Regions from separate parts of the Rhodoferax sp. BAB1 genome, predicted to be linked through region 3. Evidence: predicted binding sites of a transcription regulator. Region 3 holds the regulator's gene; each other region holds the start of a gene.
What was found. The regulator FNR, encoded in region 3, switches genes on or off when oxygen is low (the NO sensors DNR and NnrR bind a similar motif). The targets are predictions, from matches to a motif close to TTGATNNNNATCAA.
Positions count from the first base shown of each region.

Region 1: a site for FNR is predicted at 1,535-1,548, ahead of HTY51_RS15140 (TraR/DksA family transcriptional regulator). Genes of this name have one in related genera too.
Region 2: a site for FNR is predicted at 1,762-1,775, ahead of clpB (ATP-dependent chaperone ClpB). Genes of this name have one in related genera too.

Region 1 covers NZ_CP054424.1:3,138,900-3,142,127, forward strand. Annotated here, with positions in the region: gene HTY51_RS15125 (DsrE family protein) at 1-388, opposite strand, end outside; gene HTY51_RS15130 (SCO family protein) at 435-995, opposite strand; gene HTY51_RS15135 (DUF2946 family protein) at 1,130-1,486, opposite strand; gene HTY51_RS15140 (TraR/DksA family transcriptional regulator) at 1,604-1,975, shown strand; gene HTY51_RS15145 (hypothetical protein) at 2,021-2,458, shown strand; gene HTY51_RS15150 (mandelate racemase/muconate lactonizing enzyme family protein) at 2,495-3,228, opposite strand, start outside.
Region 2 covers NZ_CP054424.1:1,883,985-1,887,212, reverse strand. Annotated here, with positions in the region: gene HTY51_RS09030 (tripartite tricarboxylate transporter substrate binding protein) at 1-215, shown strand, start outside; gene HTY51_RS09025 (flavin-dependent oxidoreductase) at 220-1,473, shown strand; gene clpB (ATP-dependent chaperone ClpB) at 1,846-3,228, shown strand, end outside.
Region 3 covers NZ_CP054424.1:1,318,055-1,321,282, reverse strand. Annotated here, with positions in the region: gene hemN (oxygen-independent coproporphyrinogen III oxidase) at 1-1,086, opposite strand, end outside; gene fnr (fumarate/nitrate reduction transcriptional regulator Fnr) at 1,210-1,932, shown strand; gene HTY51_RS06400 (hypothetical protein) at 1,954-2,247, opposite strand; gene HTY51_RS06395 (FixH family protein) at 2,272-2,547, opposite strand; gene ccoG (cytochrome c oxidase accessory protein CcoG) at 2,560-3,228, opposite strand, start outside.

The sequences.
Region 1 (3,228 bases), 1.8 Mb from region 3:
ACAGGGCGTCGCCCGAGAGTTTTCGGTTGCTGACCTGCAGGCCCGGCAGCAGATCGGCCTCGGCCACGCCGTAGTGCTTCATGCACATGGGGCAGACCAGCACCACGGCCCCTTTGTTCATGAGTTCGGCCAGCATCCTCTGCTGGGCGGCGAATTTGCCGGCCTGGCTGCTGGCGCCGATCAGCACCGATTTGTCATTGAGGAAGATCGTCAGGGGATGGCCGTTTTCATGCTGGTGCAGGCCGAAGGTCATGGCCATGCTGGCGCTGTGCGGCTCATCGGTGGTGAGGTTGATGAAGAGCGGGTCGGTGTCGCCGGCCCAGGCTGGGGCAAGTGCACTGCCGATGGACAGGGCCAGCACGAAAAAGAGAGTGGAGAGGTATTTCATGGTGATGTCGTTGAAAAATTGATAAGGCGCGAAATGGGTCACTGGATTACCGGCCCTGCAGCAGCAGGCGCAGGTCGTGGGCGTAGTCCAGGGCGTTCTGCTCGTGGCGCAAGGCCAGGCGCAGTCGCCCCTGCGGATCGAAGGCATAGGACAGGGTCGAGTGGTCCATGGTGTAGGAGCCGCCGGTTGGCACCTTCCTGTAATAGACCTTGAAGTCGTCGGCCGTCCCGCGTGTGGCTTGCGGGTCGCCAGACAGGCCGAGAAAGGTCGGGTCGAAGGCGGCGGTGTAGTCCCGCAGCACAGTAGCCGCGTCGCGCTCGGGATCGAGGGTGACGAAAATCACCTGCAGGCGCTCGCCTTCCGGACCCAGCAGCCGCCTGGCCTCGACCGCCCGGCTCAGGGCCGTGGGGCAGACGTCGGGGCACTGGGTGAAACCGAAGTACAGCAGCACCGCCTTGCCCCGGAAATCGGCCAGCGTGCGTTCCCGCCCATCGGGATCGCGCAGACGGAGATCACGGCCGTAGCTGGCACCCGTGATGTCCATGCCGCGAAAACTGGCCGATGGCGCGGCGTCATCCGCGCGCTGACAGCCGGAAACCAGCAACATGAGCACCAGTGACAGCGCGGCCACCGGCCAAGAGGCCCGGGCCCATAGGGAGTAAGCCAATTCCTGCTCCTGAAAAACCAGAGACGGCCTGCTGCCGCGCAAAGGCGGGCATCAGGCACCACAAGCTTGCTATTTCAGGAGAGTGCGGGCGGGCCGCGCGGTGGCAGCGGCGCGGCGGTGCGGCTGGCGATGTGGGCCGCGGTGAGAGGGCGCAAGGCCTGCGCCAGGGCCGAGGGCAGGGACAGCGGCAACTGGGCCAGGGGTGGTGGCGCACCGGTCGTGGCACACAGGGGGCAATCCAGCGTGTGGCTGGACGTGGACTGGCTGCCGTCATCGCTCTTGACGATCAGCTTCATGGCGCCGCCGCTGGCGCAGACCAGTTCGATGGACTGCGGGTTCACCAGGGGCGAGGCGATGGCCACACCCAGCGCGAGCGCAAACCACACCAGCACGAGGCGGGCGAGGAAACGGGCGTGGCGCAGGGTCTGCATGGTTCCGCATTATCCCCCACGCGGCCCGGACCGCAGCCGGCACCGGCCTTGACCTGTGTCAAAGACGGGCGCAGAGTGCAAGCGCATGATGGACCCATACCTGATGGAGAGACCGACATGAGCACCCAGATCACCGCCCCCTTCAAGCAGCAATTGCTGCAACAGCGCAGCACCCTGCTGGCCCAGCTGGCCAGCCTGCGCGGCGGCAACGTCGGCCGCGCGCAGGCCTCGGCCGAGCACTTCGGCGGGCAGAAGGAAGATTCACGCGCCCAGCTGGAAACCGAACGCGAGCTGGAGTTCACGCTCGATGCCCGCGAGAGCGCCGAACTCGACGCCGTGGACGCCGCCCTCAAGCGCATCGAGGCCGGAACCTATGGCGTGTGCACCGATTGCGGCACCGACATCCCGGCCGCGCGCCTGCACGCGGCGCCCGAGACGCCGCGCTGCATCGCCTGCCAGGACAAACTGGAACACAGCCGGCGCGCCTGAAACGCGCGCCCTTCACCTTTTCACGACCCCGAGAAAGAACCCACCATGCCTACCTTTCACGCCATCGTCTGGCTCGACCGCTCCGAAGCCCACGTCATCCTGTTCGATCGCGAGCACATTGCCGCGCAGAAGATCAAATCGCGCAGCCACCACAAGGCCACCGGCGGCCACACCGGCTCGCACCAGGGTTCAGGGCGCGGCGACAGCGCCAGCGGTCACCACAGCCCTGCGGGCGGCCACGCCTCGCACGACGAGACCTACTACCACTCGATCGCCGAGGCCCTCAAGGGCGTGCACGAGATCCTGGTGACCGGTCCGGCCCAGGCCAAGGACGAGTTCAAGGCGCATTGCGCACGCCACGACAAGGCCATCGACCAGGCCATCGTCGGCGTCGTGACCAGCGACCACCCGAGCGACGGCCAGCTGGTGGCCATGGCCAAGCAGTATTTCCTGAAACACGACAAGATGAACGGCCAGGCCTGAGTCCTGCGCCGGCACCCCGCCTGCGCCCGGGCGGGATCAGGCAGAGAGTGCCTGCATATGGCTGTACAGATCGGCCTTGCCCTCGAAGCCGATGCCCGGCAGATCGGGCAGGGTCACATGGCCGTCGACCACCTTCACGCCATCGGGGAAACCGCCGAAGGGCTGGAACAGGTCCGGGTAGGACTCATTGCCGCCCAAGCCCAGGCCGGCGGCGATGTTCAGTGACATCTGGTGTCCCCCGTGCGGGATGCAGCGGCTGGGCGACCAGCCGTGCTCCTTGAGCATGTCGAGGGTGCGCAGGTATTCGACGAGGCCGTAGCTCAGTGCGCAATCGAATTGCAGCCAGTCACGGTCGGGGCGCATGCCGCCATAACGGATCAGGTTGCGCGCATCCTGCATGGAGAACAGGTTTTCGCCGGTCGCCATCGGGTTCTTGTAATAGTTGCGCAGCGTGGCCTGCAATTCGAAGTCCAGCGGGTCGCCCGCCTCTTCGTACCAGAAGAGGTCGTACCGGGACAGGGCCTTGGCGTACTGGATGGCGGTGTCCAGGTCGAAGCGGCCGTTGGCATCCACGCAAAGCTTCTGTCCGTCCTGCAGCACGCTCAGGATCGAGTCGATACGACGCAGATCCTCGTCCAGCGAGGCGCCGCCGATCTTCTTCTTCACCACGGTGTAGCCGCGGTCGATGTAGCTGCGCATCTCATCTTTCAGCTTGCCGTGGTCCTGCCCGGGGTAGTAATAACCACCGGCGGCATACACGAAGATTTTCC
Region 2 (3,228 bases), 570 kb from region 3:
CCTTCTTCGTGCCGGCCAAGACCAACGCCGCCGTGGTCCAGCGCCTGAATACCGAACTCGCCGCCATCCTGAAACTGCCAGAAATCTCCAACGCCTTGGGCAAGGCCGGCCTGCTGGCCGAATCGTCCAGCTCGGCCGAGCTGGGCAACATCGTGAACCGGGACTACCCGCGCTGGGGCGCCGTCATCCGGCGCAACAACATCCAGGCAGAGTAAGCCCATGGGTGAGCTGCATCAGGACACCCGCATCGCCATCGTGGGCGGCGGTGTGGCCGGTCTGGGCCTGGCCCTGTCCCTGCACCAGCGCGGCATCGCCTGCGAGGTGTACGAGGCTGTGCCCGAGGTGAAGGAACTGGGTGTGGGCATCACCCTGCTGCCGCACGCCATGCGCGAGCTGGCCGCGTTGGGCGTGCAAAGCAAGCTGGAGGCCGTGGGCATCGAGAACCTGGAGAGCGTGTTCTTCAACCGCTACGGCCAGTACATCTACCGGGAGCCGCGCGGACGGCATGCCGGTTATCCTTTTCCGGAGGTGGGCATCCACCGCGGCAAGCTGCACCGCATCCTGTTCGAGGAGGCGCTGGCCCGCATCGGCCCGGCCCGCATCCACACCGACCACCGCTGCACCGGCGTCGAGCAGGACGCCATGGGCGCCACCGTGCACTTCGTCGATACCAAAGGGAACAAGCGCCCCAGCGTGCGCGCCGACATCGTCATCGCCTGCGACGGCGTGAACTCCACCATCCGCCGCCAGTTCTACCCGGACGAGAAAGTGGCCTTCGCCGGCATCAACACCTGGCGCGGTGTCACCGTGCACAAGCCCATCCTGACGGGCAAGAGTTATATGCGCGTGGGGTCGATTCACACCGGCAAGCTGGTGATCTACCCCATCGTCGACAACGTGGACGGGCAGGGTAATCAGCTCATCAACTGGATGGCCGAGATCCAGCACGAGGGCGAGGCCATGAACGACTGGAACCGCCCGGGCAACAAGGCCGACTTCGAGGCCATCTACGCCGACTGGAAGTTCGACTGGCTCGATGTGCCCGCCCTCATCGCCAATGCCCAGCACATCCTCGAGTACCCCATGGTCGACAAGGACCCGGTGGCCCGCTGGACTTTCGGCCGCGTCACCTTCATGGGCGACGCCGCCCACCCCATGTACCCGCGCGGCTCCAATGGCGCGGCCCAGGGCCTGATCGACGCGCGCACCCTGGCCGAGCTGCTGGCCGTCACCCCCGATGCGCAGGCCGCCCTGCAGATCTACGACCAGGCCCGGGTGGAACCCACCGCGCGTGTGGTGCGCACCAACCGCAGCACGCCGCCGGACTTCATCAACATCAAGGTCGATGAACTCAGCGGCGGCAAGCCCTTCCGCCATATCGATGACCTGATCAGCCAGGAAGAGCTGCGCCAGATCTCCGAGAACTACAAGCGCGTGGCCGGGTTCTCGCAGGAGGCTGTCAAGCCGTCCTGAGTTTCTACTTTAGGCTGGCGCCACGCCGGCCTGGTTGGCACGCCGGGGGTACGGGGAGATCCGTACTCCGGCGCACGCTCGCGGACGTCGCAGGTCTGGGTGCTGACATCTTTTCGTCAACACCGTGCGGGTCCGCCGCCGCGAGGGCGACCGCGAATGGCGCCTGCGTCCGGACGTCCCCGCACCCCCGACTCCTTCCTGAGCGGCTGGCGCACCTGGGAAGTCCGCATTTCGCCGACGTGCCAACCCAGCCGGCATGGCACCGAAGCCTGCCGGGCCAACACATATTTGATGCCGGTCAAGAAAGAAATCGCTCCCATGACTTGAAATCTCTACCATGCACCCAAAGCTGGGCTGCAACCGGAGGATTTCATGCGGATCGACAAACTCACCACCAAATTCCAGGAAGCCTTGGGCGAAGCGCAGACGCTGGCCCTGGGCAATGACCACGCCTATATCGAACCGGCCCACCTGCTGGTGGCCATGCTGCAGCAGCAGGACGGCCCCAAGGCCCTGCTGGCCCGTGCCGGCGTCAACGTGCAGGGCCTGCAGGCCGCCGCCGAGGCGGCCATGAAGAAGCTGCCGCAAGTGGAAGGCCAGGAGCAGGTGCAGGTCGGCCGCGACATGGTCAGCCTGCTGCAGGCGGCCGAGAAAGAGGCCATCAAGCGTGGCGACCAGTACGTCGCCAGCGAACTCTTCCTGCTGGCCGTGGCAGACAACAAGGGCGACATCGGCCACCTGGCCAAGGCCAACGGCCTGACCCGCAAGAGCCTTGAGAGCGCCATCGAAGCCGTGCGCGGCGGCCAGTCCGTGGACAACCCGGAGGCCGAAGGCCAGCGCGAAGCCCTGAAGAAATACACCCTGGACCTGACCGAGCGCGCCCGTTCCGGCAAGCTGGATCCGGTGATCGGCCGCGACGACGAGATCCGCCGCGCCATCCAGGTGCTGCAACGCCGCAGCAAGAACAACCCCGTGCTGATCGGCGAGCCCGGCGTGGGCAAGACCGCCATCGTCGAAGGCCTGGCCCAGCGCATCGTCAACGGCGAAGTACCCGAGACCCTGCGCGACAAGCGCGTGCTGGTGCTGGACATGGCGGGCCTCTTGGCCGGCGCCAAGTACCGCGGCGAGTTCGAGGAGCGCCTGAAAGCCGTGCTCAAGGAAGTGGCGCAGGACGAAGGCCGCATCATCCTTTTCATCGACGAGCTGCACACCATGGTGGGTGCGGGCAAGGCCGAAGGCGCCATGGACGCCGGCAACATGCTCAAGCCCGCGCTGGCGCGGGGTGAACTGCACTGCATCGGCGCCACCACGCTGGACGAATACCGCAAGTACATCGAGAAGGACGCCGCGCTGGAGCGTCGTTTCCAGAAGGTGCTGGTGGGCGAGCCCACGGTGGAGCAGACCATCGCCATCCTGCGCGGCCTGCAGGAGAAATACGAGGTGCACCACGGCGTCGACATCACCGACCCGGCCATCGTGGCCGCGGCCGAGCTGAGCCACCGCTACATCACCGATCGCTTCCTGCCCGACAAGGCCATCGACCTGATCGACGAGGCTGCCGCCAAGATCAAGATCGAGATCGACTCCAAGCCCGAAGTCATGGACAAGCTCGACCGCCGCCTGATCCAGTTGCAGATCGAGCGCGAGGCCATGAAAAAGGAAAAGGACGAGGCCTCGCAAAAGCGCCTGGAACTGATCCAGGAAGAGATCGGCAAGCTGCAGAAGGAGATCGCCGACTACGACGAGATCTGGAAA
Region 3 (3,228 bases):
GCGGCCGTGGTCGATGGCGTCGTAGTACTCCTCCAGCGTCTTGGCGTTCTGGCTGTAGGTGGCGCCGATGCGGCCGATGGACGAGACGCCCAGGCCGATCAGGTCACAGTCGGGCTGGGTGCTGTAACCCTGGAAATTGCGGTGCAGCCGGCCCTGGCGCTTGGCCACGGCCAGGGCATCGTTGGGCAGGGCGAAGTGATCCATGCCCACGTAGACATAACCCGCCCCCATGAAACGCGCCATGGCATCGGTCAGCATGGCCACCTTGCCCGCCGCGCCCGGCAACTCGGCGATGGCGATGCGGCGCTGCGGCTTGAAGCGCTCGGGCAGGTGGGCATAGGCGTACAGGGCGATGCGGTCCGGCCGCAGTTCGTTGACCTGCTGGATCGTGCGGGCGAAGGATTCCGGCGTCTGCTGCGGCAGGCCGTAGATCAGGTCCACGTTGACCGAGTCGAAGCCGCGCTCGCGCGCGGCCTGCACCAGGGCAAAGACCTGCTCGGCCGGCTGCACGCGGTGCACCGCCTTCTGCACGGCCGGGTCGAAATCCTGCACTCCGAAACTCAGACGGTTGAAGCCCAGCTCCGCCAGGGTGTCCAGGCGCCTGGCATCGATGGTGCGCGGGTCGACCTCGATCGAGTATTCGCCGCCTGGCGCCAGGTTGAAGCTGCGCCTGAGCATGGCCATGAGTTCGCGCAACTCGGCGTCGCTCAGGAAGGTCGGGGTGCCGCCGCCCAGGTGCAGCTGGGTGACGGTCTGGCCCACGCCCAATTGGGCCGTGTGCAGGTCCACCTCGCGGCCCAGGTAACGCAGGTACTCGGCCGCGCGGTCATGGTGTTTGGTGATGATCTTGTTACAGGCGCAGTAGTAACACAGCGACTCGCAAAAAGGAATGTGCACGTACAGCGAAAGCGGCAGCACCAGCGCCGCGGCGCCGGAGCGGCGCTGTTGCAGGGCGCGCACGTAGTCGTCGGCACCGAATGCCTCGACAAAACGGTCCGCCGTCGGATAGGAGGTGTAGCGCGGTCCGGCCACGTCGTGGCGACGCAGCAGTTCGGCAGAGACGGGCTCGACGGTAGCGACATTCATGGATGCCACTGTGCCGGGAATGGGCAAAATTCATCTTGATGTGCATCAAATGCTGCTAAGGTAGCGGCTGCAAGTCCGAACCTGCTCCAGGGAGCCACGATGTCCGATGTCAAAATACAGAGCATGAATCCGCAAACGATCAAAGTTGCCTGCTCCAACTGCAACCTGCGCGAGCTCTGCATGCCCATGGGCCTGAGCAACGATGAAATCGACCGCCTCGACGCCATGGTGGCCAACCGCCGCAAGATCAAGCGCGGCACCGCCCTCTTCCGCAACGGCGAGAAATTCAACTCGCTCTACGCCATCCGGACCGGCTTTTTCAAGACCTGCGTCGCCTCGGAAGACGGGCGCGACCAGGTGACCGGCTTCCAGATGGCCGGCGAGATCATCGGCCTGGACGGCATCGTCAACGACCACCATACCTGCGATGCCGTGGCGCTGGAGGATGCCGAGGTCTGCGTCATGCCCTTCGACCGCATCGAGGACCTGTCGCGCGAGATCAATGGCCTGCAGCGCCATGTGCACAAGATCATGAGCCGCGAGATCGTGCGCGAGCACGGCGTCATGCTGCTGCTGGGCAGCATGCGCGCCGAGGAACGGCTGGCGGCCTTCCTGCTGAACCTGGTGCAGCGCCTGCACGCGCGGGGGTTCTCGCAGTCCGAGCTGATCCTGCGCATGACACGGGAGGAAATCGGCAGCTACCTGGGTCTGAAACTCGAGACCGTCAGCCGCACTTTCTCAAAGTTCGTGGAAGACGGTATCGTCGAGGTCAAGCAGCGCCATGTGCGCATCCTCGACACCGAAGCCCTGACCCGTCTGGTCAACCACCAGACCGAGTGCCACTGAGGCCGCACGGTCCCCGCTCCTTCAGCAGCAGCCTTCCTGTTTGGGGCAGCCCTCGGGCCGCTCGTCCTGCGGCAGCGGGCACTGGTTGAGCTCGAAGGGCGACATGGCCAGCAGCGTCGTGAGCGCGCTGGACAGCATGGTGATGCCCCAGAAGACGAAGAAGGCAATGGTGTAGATGCCCTGGCGCGACAGCTCGACCGGCTGGCCGAACCAGTGCAGGTCATGCGGATCGACCATGGCGAACACCAGCATTTCCAGCAGCCCGGCGACCAGAAAGGCCGGCCAGGCAATCCACATGAACTTTTGCAGTTTCATCGTGCCCTCCTCATGTGAGCGCCTTCAAGGCTTGGTGACCGCTGGCGGTGTGCCGGTGGCCGCGTGGTTGCGTGCCTGCACGGCCGGCGCCAGGCTGGCCGGATCGGTGGCCAGCGTCTTGTTGATCTCGATGCCCTGGCGGTAATAGTCCGGGCTGAGCACGGGGTCGGGGCGGCTCACGGCCAGGTAGAGCGTGATGAAACCGGCGATCACCACGATGACCGGGCCGGCCAGCACCAGCCAGACATGGCCAAACTTCCACCAGGGTTCGGGTGGTGTCGTGCGGCTTTGATCGTTCATGCGCTTGGCTCCTCAACGGGGTACCAGGAACACCGACTTCTCGCGCAATTTCGCCGAGCTGTCGCGTGCCGTGATCTCGAAATGAATGGGGTGGGTACCGGCCGCCGCCGCCTCGTAGGGCAGCTGCAGGCGCACCGCGACCCAGCGTGACTGCGTGGAGTCGACCACGACCTCTTCCTCGGAGGCCAGCGCCAGGCCCGGCAGGCCGCTGACCGTCAGGCGGTAGTGCTGGTCGGATTCGGTGGCGTTCATGATCTGCAGGCGGTAGACGTTCTCGATCATGCCACCGGCCACGATGCGCGCCATCACGCCGCGGTCGCGCACCACGTCCACCTTGAAGGGCGTGCGCATCGCCAGGCTCACCAGCATGGCGATGCAGACCCCGGCCAGGATGGAGGTGTAGACCAGCACCCGCGGACGGAACACGTGTTTCCAGGTCTCGGCCTGCGTCCACTTGTTCTTGATGGCGTTCTGCGTCGAGTACTTGACCAGGCCACGTGCGTAGCCCATCTTGTCCATCACGGTGTCACAGACGTCGGCGCAGGCGCCGCAGCCTATGCACTCGTACTGCAGTCCCTTGCGGATGTCGATACCGGTCGGGCAGACCTGCACGCACAGGCTGCAGTCGACACAGGCGCCCAGCTGGAGCGCGGCCGGGTCGGCCTTGCGCGAGCGCGCGCC